2 regions of the Gordonia sp. SMJS1 genome follow, and region 1 is predicted to be linked to the other one. Evidence: riboswitches for the same ligand, from Rfam matches in the RefSeq annotation. Region 1 holds a riboswitch; the other holds the start of a gene.
The links. Region 1 has a riboswitch for S-adenosylmethionine ahead of QAD21_RS19630 (aminotransferase class V-fold PLP-dependent enzyme). Riboswitches for the same ligand answer to the same signal wherever they lie in the genome.

Region 1 (8,225 bases):
TTACGTCTACGACTCCGCGGAGGCCGCCGAGCGAGCCTTCACCGGCGAGGACGAACGATTCGTCTACTCGCGCTACGGAAATCCGACCGTCGAGATGTTCCAGGAGCGGTTGCGCCGGCTCGAGGGCGCGGAGGCGTGTTTCGCCACCGCGAGCGGCATGGCCGCGGTGTTCGTCGCGCTCGGTGCACTGTTGAAGGCCGGCGACCGTCTCGTCGCCGCCCGCAGCCTGTTCGGTTCCTGCTTCGTGGTCTGCAGCGAGATCCTCCCGCGCTGGGGGATCGAGACCGAGTTCGTCGACGGTGAAGACCTCGAGCAGTGGGAGCGGGCCCTGTCCAAGCCCACCGACGCGGTGTTCTTCGAGACACCGTCGAACCCGATGCAGAGCCTCGTCGACGTCGTGAAGGTCTCGGAACTGGCGCACGCCGCGGGCGCACAGGTAGTGCTGGACAACGTCTTCGCCACCCCGCTGCTGCAGCGGGGTCTCGAACTCGGCGCCGACGTCATCGTCTACTCGGGCACCAAACACATCGACGGCCAGGGGCGCGTCATGGGTGGCGCGGTACTCGGAACCAAGGAGTACATCGACGGTCCGGTGCAGCAACTCATGCGACACACCGGTCCGGCACTCAGTCCGTTCAACGCCTGGACCCTCGTGAAGGGGCTGGAGACGATGCGTCTGCGCGTCGACGCCTCGGTGTCGTCGGCGCTGCGGATCGCCGAGTTCCTCGAGAGCGATCCGCGCGTGCGTTGGGTCAAATACCCCTTTCTGCAGTCACACCCGCAGTACGACTTGGCGAAGTCGCAGATGTCCGGCGGCGGCACGGTGGTGACCTTCGAGCTCAACGACCACGACGGCATCGACGGCAAGAAGCGCGCCTTCGAGGTCCTCAACGGCCTGCGGATCGTCGACATCTCCAACAATCTCGGAGATTCGAAGTCGCTGATCACGCATCCGGCGACCACTACTCATCGTGCGATGGGTCCCGAGGGACGCGCGGCGATCGGTCTGAGTGACTCGGTGGTGCGGCTGTCGGTCGGCCTCGAAGGGGTCGACGACCTGTTGGGCGACCTGGATCAGGCGCTCGGCTGACGCCCGCGCTCACGGCTCCCGTACCCGCTCAGCCGAATCCGTTGAGCGGGAATGCATCATGAGACGCGGCAGCTCAGCCGTTGCGACGATCCCAGGCCGCGCGCACCGGAGCGGGGATACGGCCCCTCGCGGGCACCTCGAGTCCCTCGGCCCGAGCCCAAGACCTGATCTCCGATGGTGTCGCGGGCGGCCCCTGCATGCTGTGCACAATGGTCTCGCTGCCGGCGGTGAGTCGCCATTCGTGTAGCGCGGCACCGAGCCAGCGGTAGGTCCATTCCTCGGCGAGTTTGCGGTTGTCGCAAAAGACGATCGGCACGGTCGGAAACCGGACCTGCGCCTCGGCGACCGCCTCGGCCAGCGCGGCGCCGCTGACGTATTCGCGCGTGAACACCTTGCTGTATGAGGCTTCGACGACCACCGCGGCGCGTCGGAGTCCCGCGAGACCTGCCAACTGGTAGGTGAGAGTTCCCTTCATGAGACCGTTGCCGAGGTCGTCGATCGACTTGCGTTCGACGGCGGCGATCACCTGGTCGTCCTCGACGATCGCGTAATCGCCGGCATCGAGGCGGTGTCGAGTGGTGGTCGCCTGTTGATGACCGAAGGAGTAGGCGTACTTCTCGCCTGTGTCGACGACGATCTCGAGCGCCTGGCCGTGTGCCCGAGCCTTGGGAAGCGTGACGTTTGGACGCGCCTGCTTGGTGGTTTTGCGCGTCTGCCAGAAGATCATCTCGCGTCCGCGAGCCCGCGTGACGACGAACTGTGACCGATTCTCGCGAGCGCGGTCGAGCACCAGATCGATCGCCGCCCCGCGCCGCGTCACCGAACGTACTGCGAGTCGTTCGACGATCTGCGGTGTGGTCGGCCACTCCTCAGCGCGGTGGCAGTAGACCTTGCTGGTCCGCGGCCACGTCTCTCTCACCTTGAGGACAATGCCGTCGCTGCCGAGCGGGATACGTGCGAGAAAGGGCAGCGAGGAGCCCTCTTCCGGGTTTCGGGCGATGATCAGATCGTCGGGCATCGAAGGTCAGCGTAACGGGCTGCGGTCGCCTGCGGTCGTGTTCGACCCCGAACCATCTCTGCTAATCGAGGCTGTCGATTCCCAACGCGTTCAGGACCGTCCGCAGCTTGAACGCCGTCTCCTCGAGTTCGCCCTGCGGGTCGGAGTGTTCGACGATACCGCCGCCGGCCCACGTCCGGAGGCTGCGACGATCGGCCTCGAGTTCGAGGCACCGGATGGTGACCATCCACTCCCCGTCGCCGGCGGCGTCGCACCAGCCGACCGCCCCCGCATAGAAGCCGCGCTCACCCTCGACCTCGCGGATGATCTGCGCAGCAACATCACTCGGCGTGCCGCAGACCGCCGGGGTGGGGCCGAGCAGGAGTGCGAGATCGAGCGCAGTGGTCGCCGGGTCCCGAAGCCGCGCGCGGATCGGGGTGGCCAGATGCCAGACCTCCCCGGTCGACTGCAATTGCGGGGTCGACGGCGCGTCGACGTCGTCGCAGAGGTGTCCCAGCCGGTCTCGCAGGTGGTCGACGACGAAGGCGTGCTCGGCGAGATCCTTCGCCGAGGAGAACAATCCGTCGGCAGCGGCGCGGTCGACGACCGGGTCGGGTGACCGCGGCGCCGATCCCGCGTACGGGTGGCAGGTGACGACGGAACCCGACTTGCGCAGCAGCACTTCGGGACTCGCGCCCAACAGCCACGAACCCGAGCCGGTGGCCGCGCCGAGATCGACAATGAATGCGTTGTGTCCGGCATTGCCGCCCGCCAATGCGTCGAGAAGTCGCAGAGGCTCGACCTCGGCGTCGAGCACGATGTCGACGCTGCGGGCGAGGACAACCTTGCCGACGTCGCCGGCGACGATCCGCTTCACCGCGTGCGCGACCCGTTCGCGGTGCTCGTCGGCCGTGGGGTACAGGGTCGTCGACACCGGCGTGCGCGTCAGTGGCGGCCCGCCCGCCAGCGGCGCCGCGTCGACGTGCAGGACTTCGGGCACCACCAGCGCGGCGGGGTCGGCGAGGTCGAAGGGGATCGCGCCGGTCAGACCGTCGACGGTCCCGGCGCGCAGGGCGGCCGAGGCGGCGTCGACGTCGGTGAACGCACGGACCGCGCCCATGCCCCGCACGGTGCCGTGCGGGCGGGACAACACGAACACATCAGTCGCTGACACCCCTGACACGCTACAGGTAAGTGTGCCCTAACTTCCGATCACGTTGAGTGAAAATTGACACGTCCGCGCGAGATCGACGACCCTTGGTCGTAGGTCATGAGTGCCAGTGACAAGCCCCGGCTCGCTGGTCGGCAACCCTCCTTCGCGGTGGGGTGCTCCGGGTGACGACCCGGCCGCGTACCGACCGGACGCGGCAAGCGCGAATTGTCTGAGGAGTTTCCTGCCGTGACCGCTGTCCTGTCCGCACCCGCCGGTCGCCTGTCGCCCGCAGTCGACGTCCGCTTCGACGCCGCCCGGGAATCGGTGCGGCAGTTCGTCCGTGCGCGGGTCGACGACACCGTCGTCTTCACCCGCGATGCCGCCGTTGCCCTCGACCTCGCGGCGCGCATCACTCCCGGCGACGTCGTCGTCCTCGACGTCGGGCAGGGCGCCGACCTGCTGCGGTGGTGCTCACCACGGCAGGGGCGCGACCGGGCGCGGTTCGTCCCGGCCTGCGAGACCATCGAGGACACCTTGGTCGCGCTGGAGACCGAGCTCGCCTCGGCGCCGGCATCGCTCCTGGTCGTGACCGCGGTATCGGACATCACCGGCGAGGTGCTGCCGATCGGCCGGCTCGCCTCGCTCGCGCACCGGTCCGGGGCCCGCATCCTGGTCGACGCCGCGCAACTCGTCGGGCACCGGCCCGTCTCCGTCGTCAGCCACGGCATCGACTACCTGGCGTTCGGTGAACCAGGTCGTAGGACGGATGGCGCCGGCGTTCTCATCGGTCGTCGTGACTGGTTCGACGCCGCCGATGTCGATGCCTCGCCGGACGCCGACGGCGTTCCCGGGGCGATCGCGGTCGCCGAGGCGTGTCGGGTGCTCGCCGATCTCGGACCCGAGACGATCGGCCTGCATGAACGCCGCCTCGCCGAACGTCTCGACGCCGGCCTGGCCGCGATCGGCGGCTTCACGCCGCTGCGGATCTTCACCGATTCCACCGACCGCGCGGGAGTCGCGGGCTACACCGTCGACGGCCTCGCACCGCCGGCCGACACGGTGCGCGCGAGTTTCGGAGCGGGCACCACCGTCGACGACATCGACCGGATTCTCGATGCATTCCGGGCGCGAACCGAACAGACCGACCGAACTCGACCAGGGGTGAATAGATGACCATCGAACTCGACGCACGTGCTGACCGCGGCACCGTGATCGCCGCACCGACTGCCACCCCGACGGCCCCGATCAGCATCGGACGTCCGGGATTCCAGATCGCGCTCGCGGGAGACGATCTCGCACAGACGTTTCCGATCGTCGTGCGGCGGGAGACCCTCCGCGAGGCGCAGCGCGCCCGCTCCCTGCTCCGGGCCGGCAGCCACGATCAGGCCAATTTCGTGGTCGCACTCGAGGTGGAGGTGGCCGTCGCGCCGGACGCCGCGTCGGCGCGCACGGCCGCTGCTGCGGCGGTGAACGCGTCGTCGGAGACGAGTTCGGGGACCATCCGCTACATCGGGACGACACACGGACTGATCACGCTGGTCCGCGACATCTACGCAGCCGAGGTCGCCGACGCCGTGATCCTCATCCCGATCGACGGCGCGGCCACCGAACGCCGCATCCGCGAACAGATCCTGCCGGTGCTCGCCGAGCAGCGGTACCGCGTGGCCTGACCCACTGCTGGTTGAGCCGGCACCGAGCGTAGCCGCCGGGCCGAGCAAGCGACGAAGGAGCGCGTCGAGGTCGAGGCGCCGAGTCGAAGCTACCTGGTGACCAGACAAGACCGCCGACACCATCTCGGATGATGGTGCCGGCGGTCTCGTGTGTGGGAGAGATCAGCCGCGCGAGGGCTCGTTGGCCGCGTCGGGGTGCGCAGCGAGGCGATCGATGGCCTCCTGTGCGATCTTCTCGGCCTGGTCGCGGCCGACCCATCCGCCCGGGTCGACCTCCTTGCCCGGCTCGAGGTCCTTGTAGTGCTCGAAGAAGTGGGCGATGGGTCCCAGCTCGTATTCGGACACGTCGGAGATGTCCTTGATGTGGTCCCAACGCACGTCCTTGGCCGGGACGCAGAGGAGCTTGTCGTCGCCACCGGCCTCGTCGGTCATGGTGTACATGCCGACGACCCGTGCCCGCACGATGATGCCCGGGAACACCGACTCGGGGAGCAGGACCATCGCGTCGAGCGGGTCGCCGTCCTCACCGAGGGTGCCGTCGATGTAGCCGTAGTCGGCCGGGTAGCCCATCGAGGTGTACAGGTAGCGGTCGAGGTAGACCTTGCCCGTCTCGTGGTCGACCTCGTACTTGTTGCGGCCACCTTTGGGGATCTCGATGGTCACATCGAATTCCACAGTTCCTCCTGGCAGTCTTGATCGGGGATGCCGCGTCGGGCCGAAACGCCCGCACGCTGCCCCAACGATACTGTTGGTCCGGCGACCTCGATGTTCGTACCCCTCGTTGTGCGTATGTCCGGGCCGTTCCATCGACCGTCAACCGCGAGAGACCCGGAGGCTTTGTGGGCGCATCCACCCGAAACGGCGGTCGTTCCGGTCGGAGACTTCTGTGGTGGACGATCACCGCGGTGGTGATCCTGGCCCTCGTCGCGACGGCCTCGGTGGTCATCGCGCTCCGGCTCGACCGGGAACCCGAACTGCCGCCGGGGGTTCCCCCGCAGCCCGCCGCGATCGCCGTCGACCCCCGGATCGACCCGGTGGTCGCCTCCGCGCCGGAGCCCACGCCGAGCGGTGTGTCGCGGGCCATCGCGCCGGCACTGCGGAATCCGGCGCTCGGCGAACTCACCGGCATGATCAGCGACTCGCTGACCGGCGCGGTCCTGTGGACCAGCAACCCCGAGCGTCCGCGGATCCCCGCGTCGAACGCCAAGGTCCTCTCGGCCGCGGCCGTCCTCGAAGCCGTGCCGCACGATCAGCGACTGACCACGACGGTGGTGGCCGGCAGCAACGGGCAGATCATCCTCCGAGGGGCGGGTGACCCGACCCTGTCCGCACAGCCCGCCGGCACCGACACCTTCTACACCGACCCCGGTCGCATCGCCGACCTCGCGCGGCAGATCGAGGACACCGAGATCCCGGTGACGTCGGTGGCCGTCGACCTGAGCGCGTTCTCGGGTCCGACGATGGACACCACCTGGGACCGCCGGGACATCCAGGGTGGCGACATCGCGCCGATCGAATCGCTGATGGTCGACGGCGCCCGGCTCGAACCGCTCGACGAGTACTCGCCGCGCACCGCGGAACCGGGCATCATGGCCGGCGAGGCGCTGGCCGCGGCTCTCGGCGTGGAGGGTCCCGTCACGGAGGTGACCGGTTCCGGCGCAGCCGCATCGGGGAACGACCGCGTCATCGCGAAGGTCCAGTCGGCGCCGCTGGTCACCCGGGTCAACGACATGCTGCGCTACAGCGACAACGTGCTCGCCGAGACCCTGGCCATCGAACTGTCGGTGCACCGGGGCGGGCCGCCCACGCACGCCGGCGGCGTGGAGGCGATCGAACAAGTCCTGTCGTCGATGTTCCCGGACCAGTGGGCGGGCACCACCCTGCACGATGCGTCGGGGATCTCCTACGCCAACCGCACCACGCCGGAACTGCTCGACGCCGTGATGACGGCCGCCAGCGGGCCCAGCCGGCCGGCGCTGCGCCCGATGCTCGACGGGCTGCCGATCGCCGGTGGCACCGGTACGCTCGCGGACCGGTTCGACGCCCCGGGCAACCCGGGCGCGGGCTGGGCACGCGCCAAGACCGGAACACTCACCGGGGTCAGTTCGTTGACCGGCATAGTGCAGACAGTCGACGGCCGCGTGCTGTCGTTCGCCCTGATGTCCGGCGGCACCTCGCCGGCGGACGCGCGACCCGCCCTCGACGCCGTGGTGGGTCAACTGAGAGAGTGCGGGTGCCGATGACCACTTCAGGAACCGCCGGGTCGGACGTCACCGACGCCGGGACCACAGAGGTCGCCGAGACCGCCGACCGTCAACCGGGCATCGGGTCGCAGATCGACTGGTCGCTCGCGGCGTCAACCGCGAAACGTCTCGCCCGTCCCGGTCCCAAGACCACGGCCTACACCTACGAGGCGGCCCGTGCGGAACTGGCCGACGCCGCGACCCGGGCCGAAGCCCCGGTCCGTGAGGTCACCGGGCTCGCCGACGGCCTGCGCGTACCGACCACCCGGGTCCTCGACCGGGCCGGGTGGATCGACGCCGCGTCCCGGTCGATGCGCTCGATGCTCGGCTCCGACGAGTCGATCGATGCGGGATCGCCCGGACTCGGGGCCCGATTCGGCGGCCTCCAGGCCGGCGGGTTGCTCGCCTTCCTCTCCACCGCGATCCTCGGCCAGTACGACCCGTTCACGCCCGACCCGGAGACCGGCGAACCGGGTGTGCTGATGGTGGTGACGCCGAACATCATCAACGTCGAACGTCAGCTCAAGGTGATCCCGTCGGACTTCCGCCTGTGGGTGTGCCTGCACGAGGTCACCCACCGGGTGCAGTTCTCGGCCAACCCGTGGCTGCGCGACTACATGCAGGACAACGTGGCCGTGCTGACCTCCGACGCCGGCGAGTCGACCACCGAGATCGTCACGCGGATGACCAAGGCGCTCAAGGGTTCCGACGGTCCGCGCGAAAAGGGTGTGATCGGGGCGATGCAACTGCTGCAGAGCCCGGAGCAGCACGCCGCCTTCCAACGCATGATGGTCCTGGGCACGCTGCTCGAGGGTCACGCCGACCATGTCATGGACGCCGTGGGTCCGGCGCATGTGCCGTCGGTGGCGAGCATCCGAGCCGCGTTCGACAAACGACGCACCGCTCCCCAGAACCCGGTCCAGCGACTCATCCGGGCGCTCATCGGGATGGACGCCAAGCTCGCGCAGTACATCCGCGGCAAGGCCTTCGTCGACGTGGTGGTCGAGGCCGTCGGGATGGAGCGGTTCAACGTCGTGTGGACCTCGCCGGACACGATGCCGCTGCCGAGCGA
Region 2 (8,225 bases), 2.5 Mb from region 1:
CAACGAACAGCTCACGAGTGAGCTGACCGCGATCAACCAGTACTTCCTGCACGCGAAGATGCAGCAGAGCTGGGGTCTCACCGAGATCGCCGCGAAGACACGGGCCGAGTCGATCGAGGAGATGACTCACGCCGAGGTCCTGACCGATCGCATCCTGTTCCTCGACGCCCTGCCCAACTATCAGCGCCTGCTGCCGCTGCGTATTGGGCAGTCGATCCGGGAGCAGTTCGAGTCGGACATGTCGATCGAGGTCGAGGTGGTGGAACGACTCCGCCCCGGAATCGCGATGTGCCGGTCCAAGGGCGATATCACCAGCGCCAACCTCTTGGAGCAGATCCTCGCCGACGAAGAGGAACACATCGACTATCTCGAGACGCAACTCGAGCTGATCAACAAGCTCGGCGAGCAGCTCTACCTGTCGAAGACGATCGCCACACCGCCCACGAACGGCTGATTGCACCGACTCGACGACACGAGGGCCGACCGGACTTATCCGGTCGGCCCTCGTCGTAGGTAGAACGGCCGCGCTCGTTCAGGACCCGACGGGCTGGTGCCGCGCGGTCGCGAGGGCCACGACGGTGACCGCGATACCCGCCACCGCGAGCATCACCCCGACCACCGACGGCGCCAGGTATCCGTAGCCGGCACCGACCACCACGCCACCGAGCAGCGCTCCGGCCGCGTTGGCGATGTTGAGCGCGGAATGGTTCAGGGCCGCGGCCAGGGTCTGTGCATCGGCCGCCACATCCATCAGCCTGGTCTGCAGCGCGGGTAGCATCATCGATCCCGTGAGCGCCACGAGGTAGGTGAGGATCAATGCCGCCCAAGCATTCTCGGCCAGCACCGCAAAAGCGCCGAGGGAGAGTGCGGTGGCGGTGAGTCCGCCGAGGATCGCCACCGCCACGCTGCGGTCCGCGACATAACCGCCGACGAAGTTGCCGGTCACCATTCCCAGTCCGTACAACATCAGGGCGAACGGCACGACCGACACCGACAGCCCGGTGTCGGTGGTCAGCGCGGAGTTGAGATACGTGTAGAACGCGAACATCCCACCGAACCCGACGGTTCCGATGACCAGTGTGAACCAGACCTGGGACCGCTTGAGTGCACCGAGCTCGGTGAGCGGGTCGGTGGTCTTCACCCCGCTGAGCGTGGGAAGCACCCGGATCAGCGCGACGACGGTGGCGATTCCGATCACGACCACGATCGCGAACGCGGACCGCCAGCCGAGCGTCTCACCGAGCCAGGCGGCCGCCGGTACGCCGAGGACGTTCGCGACGGACAGACCGAGCATCACCTGTCCCACGGCCTTGCCACGGTTGCGCGGGCCGGCCAGATGAGCGGCGACCAGAGCCGCGACACCGAAGTAGGCGCCGTGCGGGAGGCCGGCGACGAATCTCGCCACCAGCAGCAAACCGTAATCCGGTGCGAGGACGGTCGCGAGGTTGCCGACCGTGAACGCCACCATCAAGCCGATCAGAAGCGTCCGACGGGACATCCGCGCGGTGAGCGCCGCGATCAGCGGCGCACCCACCACCACACCCATCGCGTAGGCCGAGATGACATGTCCGGCAGTCGGTTCCGAGACACCCAGAGATCCGGCGATGTTGGGCAGGAGGCCCATGGCGACGAACTCGGTCGTCCCGATCCCGAATCCACCCAGCGCAAGGGCGAGGATCGTCCACCGACGCACCCGGCGGGACACCTCGGCCGATTCGGCCCGCGCGGGGCTGCGGAGTTCCCCGGCGGTGGACGGACCCGTCAGTGAGGGGTCGGCCGGGGCTTCGGTCGTCGAGAGAGCATCAGGCACGGTCGATGCCAACCCGCGCCCGTCAGCGCTGATTCCTCAGCCGGTGGTGAGTTCATTCACACACGCAGTGTCCTCAGCATCGCGCGGGGTGTCAGTCGCCGGCTTCGGAGCCCGCATCGCTGTCGGGGTCGGACGGGTCTGCGGAAGGCCCGTCCGGGTCCGAAGCCGTGTCGGACGAGCCGGCCTTCTCGCCGTCCTCTCCCCCGTGGCCGTCGGTTCCAGACGTCTTGACATCGCTTCCCGAGGGATCGGTGGCGGCCGGCGAGTCGTCGTCGCGAGGCGGGGCAGGCGCGGGGTCCGCGTCGGGCGTATCGGTCTCGGTATCGGTGCCCGTGTCGGCCCCCGACGACGTGTCGGTCGTGTGGCCCACCGGGGGCTGCTCGGCCGGTGACGGGTCGGTGGCATCCGGTTCGGCACCCCGGGCCGCCGACGGCTCGGACGAGGGGCCGGACCCGCCCACTTCTTCAGCGCGGACCGGCCCCACGGACTCGTCGGGTACGGCTGCCAGTCGCGCGAACGTGGACGATCGCAGGTGCGACGTGTCCGCCGCGAGAATCGTGACGGCGCCGCCCTCCGACGCCACCGGCCCGATGAGCGCGCCCGCCCAGTATCGGACGAAGTTGACCGGCAGCAGGACGATGCTGCGCACGCTGGCAGCCAGGGCGCTGACACCGCGCACGAACCGAGCCGGTGTCGCGGTGACGATGCCCTGCAGGATGTCCTCGAAGACGAAGATGTCGGGTAGGTATGCGCCGTACCCGAGACGTGGGAGTGGCGGCAGCAAGCCCTGCACCAGCCGGACCACCGGCTGCAGATTCGCCAGTTCGATGCCGAACGGAAGCCCGATGGTCGGGCGATCCGACAGGAAATCGCCGATGGCGCCCTGGTAGCCGAGGTTGCGAGCCCAGCCCTGGACGAGTTCGGCGAGTGCGGAGTCCGCAGCGACCATACAGACGCCGTCCGCACATTCGACCGGACGTTTCGCCCACGTGTATCCCGGCTGCAGCGGGTTGCCCGACATCTCCTCTGGATACAGGAAATGCTTGACCTGGTAGCCGAGGATGCCGTCGATGGCGCCGATCGGGTCGTAGACGGGATCGGGCAGGTCGCAGATCGGGTCGCCCTCGATGCACACCGACACGACCCGGTCGCTGACCGTCCCGAAGCCGGCGTCCGTGCTGCCGGCACCACGTGGCCCCGACATGGTCAGTCCGGGAATGATCCCGATCAGCGACAGCTCGATACCTCGCCCGGTCTTGTCACCGGCCTGCCGCGGATCCGAATACAGCTCGCCCGACACCCCGACGTCGGAGATCACGACGTCGTCGCTGGGATCGTCGGGCGTGTTCGCGACATCGAACTTCCGGCCGTTGCCGATACCGGCGAGCACGTCTCCAGCGATGCGCGCCCCTTGCGAATAGCCCGTCACCACCACCGGCGCCTCGGACCCGCACGCTTCTCGATACGACGAGATCGCGGACGCCGTCGATGCGATCCCCTGTTCGGTACTGCGGTCGTACCCCGTCGCTCCGAGCGGCCATATGGTCGCCGGGTAGGGCGCGTTGATCACCTCATAGCCCTGCTCGCGGTAACGCTCCTTGACGCCCTCGAGCAATAGCGACTCAGCGTCGACGGTCCCCCCGACCACCACGACGGCACCGCTGCACGAGGGCCCGCCGGCTGTCGCCGCCGCCACCCCGGTGAAGCCGAATGCGGCGAGGGTCGACAACGTCGACATCGAGGCGGCCAACAGAGCGACGCGTCGGGTCCGGAGATGAGCCATCACGGCCATGAGCGCTCCTGTGCGAACCCGGACCACCTGAGCGGAGCATTCCGGTGCAGCCGGGGCTGTCCCGAACTCTAGATCCGCGATCGCGGAACCGACAGCACGCTGAGCGTCGCTAACTACCTTGACCAGTGGTTTCGTATCTGACCACACCCGATTTCACTCGGTCGGAGGACAGCCACCGGCACCCTTCCGGTGCACTTCTCAAGGGTTGGGCGCGGCGTGACCGGGACGGTTCTCGGGCGCTCACATCCGTGTTATATCCTTGTCGCCAGGTCATGAGTATCAGTGCGAAGCCCCGGCTGGCTGATCGGCAACCCTCCTTCCGCGGTGGGGTGCTCCGGGTGATGACCGGGTTGCGGGATCGCAGTGGCGATCCCCGGCAAGCGCGGGTCCGAAGGTCGGACCCCAACAGGGTCGAGTTGGCCCTGCCGACCGTAGAAAGTGATGAATCGCCATGTCTGATGTCCCTGACGGCACCCTCGACAGCAACGATCCCAGCGAGAACTGGAGCTTCGAGACGAAGCAGATCCACGTCGGGCAGTCCGCGGACGCGGTGACCAACGCCCGTGCGCTGCCGATCTACCAGACGACGTCGTATGTCTTCAACGACACCCAGCACGCGGCCAATCTCTTCGGGCTCGCCGAACCGGGCAACATCTACACACGCATCATGAATCCCACGCAGGATGCCGTCGAGCAGCGGATCGCCGCGCTCGAGGGCGGCGTCGCCGCGCTGCTCGTCGCATCGGGACAGGCCGCCGAGACCTACGCGATCCTCAACGCCGTCGAGACCGGCGGGCACGTGGTGTCGAGCCCCCGCCTGTACGGCGGCACGTACAACCTCTTCCACTACACACTGCCCAAGCTCGGGGTCGAGGTGAGCTTCGTCGAGGACCCCGAGGATCCGGCGTCGTGGCAGGCCGCGGTCAAGGACAACACCCGCGCGTTCTTCGGTGAGTCGATCTCCAACCCCAACAACGAGATCCTCGACATCTCGGGGATCGCGGAGGTCGCGCACCGCAACGGCGTACCCCTCATCATCGACAACACCGTCGCCACCCCGTACCTGATCAGCCCGCTGGCCCACGGCGCCGACATCGTCGTGCACTCGGCGACGAAGTACATCGGCGGTCACGGCACCGCGATCGGCGGCGTCATCGTCGACGGCGGCACCTTCGACTGGCGGGTCCAGCGCGACGGGAAGGACCTGTTCCCCGGTTTCACCACGCCGGACCCGAGCTACCACGGTGCTGTCTTCGCCGACCTGGGCGCGCCCGCCTTCGCACTCAAGGCACGCGTGCAGTGGTTGCGTGACACCGGCGCGGCGATCTCCCCGTTCAACGCGTTCCTGTTGGCACAGGGCCTGGAGACGCTGAGTCTGCGCATCGAGCGCCACGTCGCCAACGCGCAGAAGGTCGCCGCCTTCCTCGATGCACACCCGCAGGTCGAGTCCGTGGCGTACGCGGGTCTGGAGTCCTCGCCCTGGTACAAGCGCGGTCAGGAATTGGCCCCGAAGGGTCAGGGTGCGATCATCGCCTTCGAGATCCAGGGCGGAGTGGACGCCGGCAAGAAGTTCGTGGACGCGCTCAGCCTGCACAGCCACGTCGCCAACATCGGCGATGTGCGGTCGCTGGTCATCCACCCCGCCTCGACCACACACAGCCAGCTCACCCCCGAGGAGCAGCTCGCCGCGGGCGTGGCCCCGGGACTGGTCCGGCTCGCCGTGGGCATCGAGGGAATCGACGACATCTTGGCCGATCTCGAACAGGGATTCGCGGCGGCCAAGTGAAACAGGTGAGGCAGCTTTGTCGGTGAGTATCGACCTGAATGCGACAGCATCTGATCAGCCCGACTGGGAGACCCTCCCGGACGGGGGACTCGTCGGCATTCCCATCGGCTCGTTGCCTCTCGACAGCGGAGCACGGATCGACGACGTCACCCTGGCGTTCCAGCGCTGGGGGACGTTGTCGCCGTCCCGCGACAACGTCATCCTCACGCTCCACGCACTGACCGGCGACTCGCACGTCACCGGACCCGCCGACGCCGACCACGACTCGGCCGGATGGTGGGACGGGCTGATCGGCCCGGGACAGGCCATCGACACCGACGAATGGTGCGTCATCTCCGCCAACGTCCTGGGCGGATGCAAGGGCTCGACGGGTCCGGGCTCCATCGCCCCCGACGGTCGGCCCTGGGGCTCACGCTTCCCACAGATCACCGTGCTCGACCAGGTCCGCGCCGAGGTGGCACTGCTGGACCGCCTCGGAATCCGCAGCGTCGGTGCGGTTCTCGGCGGTTCGATGGGCGGCGCCCGCGCGCTCGAGTGGGCCATCGAGTACCCCGACCGCGTCCGCAGCGCCCTCGTGCTCGCCGTCGGCGCCCGCGCGACCGCGGATCAGATCGGTATCCAGTCCGCACAGATCGCCGCGATCAAGGCCGACCCGGACTGGTGCGGCGGCGACTACCACGGCACCGGCCGCATTCCGTTGCAGGGCATGGGGATCGCGCGTCGGATCGCCCACCTCATGTACCGCAGCGAGCCGGAGCTCGACTCCCGCTTCGGCAACGACGCCCAGGGCGACGAGAATCCCCTGACCGGCGGGCGCTACGCCGTGCAAAGCTATCTCGACCACCAGGCGTCGAAGCTGATGTCCCGCTTCGACCCGGCCAGCTACGTCGTCCTCACCGAGGTCCTCAACCACCACGACGTCGGCCGTGGTCGCGGCGGAGTCGCCAAGGCGCTCAACAATTGCCGCGTTCCGGTGATCGTCGGGGGGATCGACTCCGATCGTCTCTACCCGATCCGGCTGCAGGTCGAACTCGCCGACGAGCTGGGCAACTGCGTCGGCGGGCTCCAGGTCGTCAACTCCGAGACCGGCCACGACGGATTCCTCACCGAATTCGATGCCATCAGCGATCTACTCAAGCGCACTGTCGAACTCGCGCGTCGCGACGCCTGACGGACCGTAACCCAGCTGTCGGCGGCGTCCTGTCAGCGCGGCGCCGGCACCGACGGGACCGGGCTGCCGGACCGAGGTACCGGGGTCACCGGTGAGCCCGACTCCCCGTCAACGGATTTCCCCGGTTCGGCTACACCCGGAATCTCAGTCGACCCGGTGGCGCGGGTGCTGCTCGGCCGCGGCGGGCCGCTGGGCGCGGAGCGCAACGTCGACGTCGAGTACGTGGGCGGCGGCGGAGTGGGCGCCACACTCGGCGGACGCATACCCGGGGGCAGCAGGTCCGGCGGGATCGTCGGTGTCGAACCGGGCGGGAAGGTCAGGTCCGGCCACGGGAACGGCGAGAGGGTGCGGGTGCTGGTACTCGTGGACGGCCGCGTCGGCGGCAACTCCGTCGTCGCCCATGCCGGCGGGTCGTTCCAGCCGGTCTCGGGCGCGGGCCGTTGCGTCGGAACGGGAGTGACGACGGTGGGCTCGACGGGTTCGGCCGGGATTCGGGTGATCGGCTGGGAGGTGGGCCGCGCGGTGGACGGCGGCTCCTCCTCGCTGGTCGCCGCCGCGGGGGGCACACTGCTGACCGACGGCTGCGGCTCGACGGCCGGACGGTCGGCGAACGACGAGCTCACCGCGTAGATCGTCATCAATGTGGCCGCGATGACCGCCCCGGCAACCGCAATTGGGGTCGCGGAAAGCCACTCGCGCTGCCGCTTGCCCCCGATGAACGCCAGACGCGCTGCGCCCGAATAACTCTGGAGGGCCAGCAAGGCTGCGCCGGTGGCCACGACCAGCTCCGGCGCCGTCGGGTTCACGACCTCGAGCTCATGCTCTGCCGCGATCGCGCGCACCGCGGGGAGGTTGGCGAGTCCGCCGATGAACACCACCGCGTCCGGTCGTACGCCGCGTGACCTGACGGCCGCTACATAGCGGGCGAACACTTCTTTCGCATCACCGATCATCGGCGCGATCGCCTGCTCGACCTGGGTCGCGGACAGCGCCACACGACCGGTGTTCGCCGAGACCGCGACGACCGACTCGGCGGCCGCGACGCCGCCGTAGGCGATCTCTTCTTTCGCGGTCCGGCACGCGCTGCGCAACTCGCTGCGCTCCGCCCGCGTCCGAGTGGCGTCGCCCAGGACGGGATTGTCGGCGGTCAGCTGGTCGACGATGGACCGGTCGAGACGACGACCGCTCAGCACGGTCGAGTGCTCGGCGTCGCCGATGCGACCCTCGCGGGGATCGACGGTGTAGAGCGACATGCCGGTGTCGCCGCAGTCGACGACGACGGCAGACGAGAAACGGTCGATCTCCCCGGTGTCGGTCAGGTAGGCCAGCACGGCCTCGTCCTCGCCGGCGAGACGGACCTGACGCCGGGGTCCGCTGCCCCGTGAACGCAATTGCCGACGCTGGCTCCCCGTGCGTGCGGCGACCCCGATCGGGCCCACTCGCGTCCCGGTCTCGCGGGCGGCGCTGAGCATCACGTCGATCCCGGCGTTGACCCGGCCGGCGGAATCGAGGCCGTCGGTGGGATCCACGTCGATCACGCGGGAATCGACCACACTGCGACCGAGATCGTCACGCGTCAAGAGGACGTAGTGAATCATGCCAGCCCCTGCTGACACGCCCATGGACGTCACTTCATTCACGGTGCCGTCGGTTGGTGATGCGGTGA

Region 2: another riboswitch for S-adenosylmethionine. It lies ahead of QAD21_RS08295 (bifunctional o-acetylhomoserine/o-acetylserine sulfhydrylase); the one in region 1 lies ahead of QAD21_RS19630 (aminotransferase class V-fold PLP-dependent enzyme).

What each region holds. Positions count from the first base shown of each region.
Region 1 is NZ_CP123381.1:4,326,340-4,334,564, reverse strand. It holds gene QAD21_RS19645 (O-succinylhomoserine sulfhydrylase) at 1-1,090, shown strand, start outside; gene QAD21_RS19640 (ERCC4 domain-containing protein) at 1,164-2,108, opposite strand; gene QAD21_RS19635 (isochorismate synthase) at 2,170-3,246, opposite strand; SAM riboswitch class IV at 3,354-3,467, shown strand; gene QAD21_RS19630 (aminotransferase class V-fold PLP-dependent enzyme) at 3,487-4,413, shown strand; gene QAD21_RS19625 (hypothetical protein) at 4,410-4,910, shown strand; gene QAD21_RS19620 (inorganic diphosphatase) at 5,073-5,585, opposite strand; gene dacB (D-alanyl-D-alanine carboxypeptidase/D-alanyl-D-alanine-endopeptidase) at 5,750-7,153, shown strand; gene QAD21_RS19610 (zinc-dependent metalloprotease) at 7,150-8,225, shown strand, end outside.
Region 2 is NZ_CP123381.1:1,810,029-1,818,253, reverse strand. It holds gene bfr (bacterioferritin) at 1-454, shown strand, start outside; gene QAD21_RS08305 (MFS transporter) at 533-1,810, opposite strand; gene QAD21_RS08300 (cutinase family protein) at 1,902-3,602, opposite strand; SAM riboswitch class IV at 3,871-3,991, shown strand; gene QAD21_RS08295 (bifunctional o-acetylhomoserine/o-acetylserine sulfhydrylase) at 4,054-5,388, shown strand; gene QAD21_RS08290 (homoserine O-acetyltransferase) at 5,405-6,559, shown strand; gene QAD21_RS08285 (Hsp70 family protein) at 6,592-8,157, opposite strand.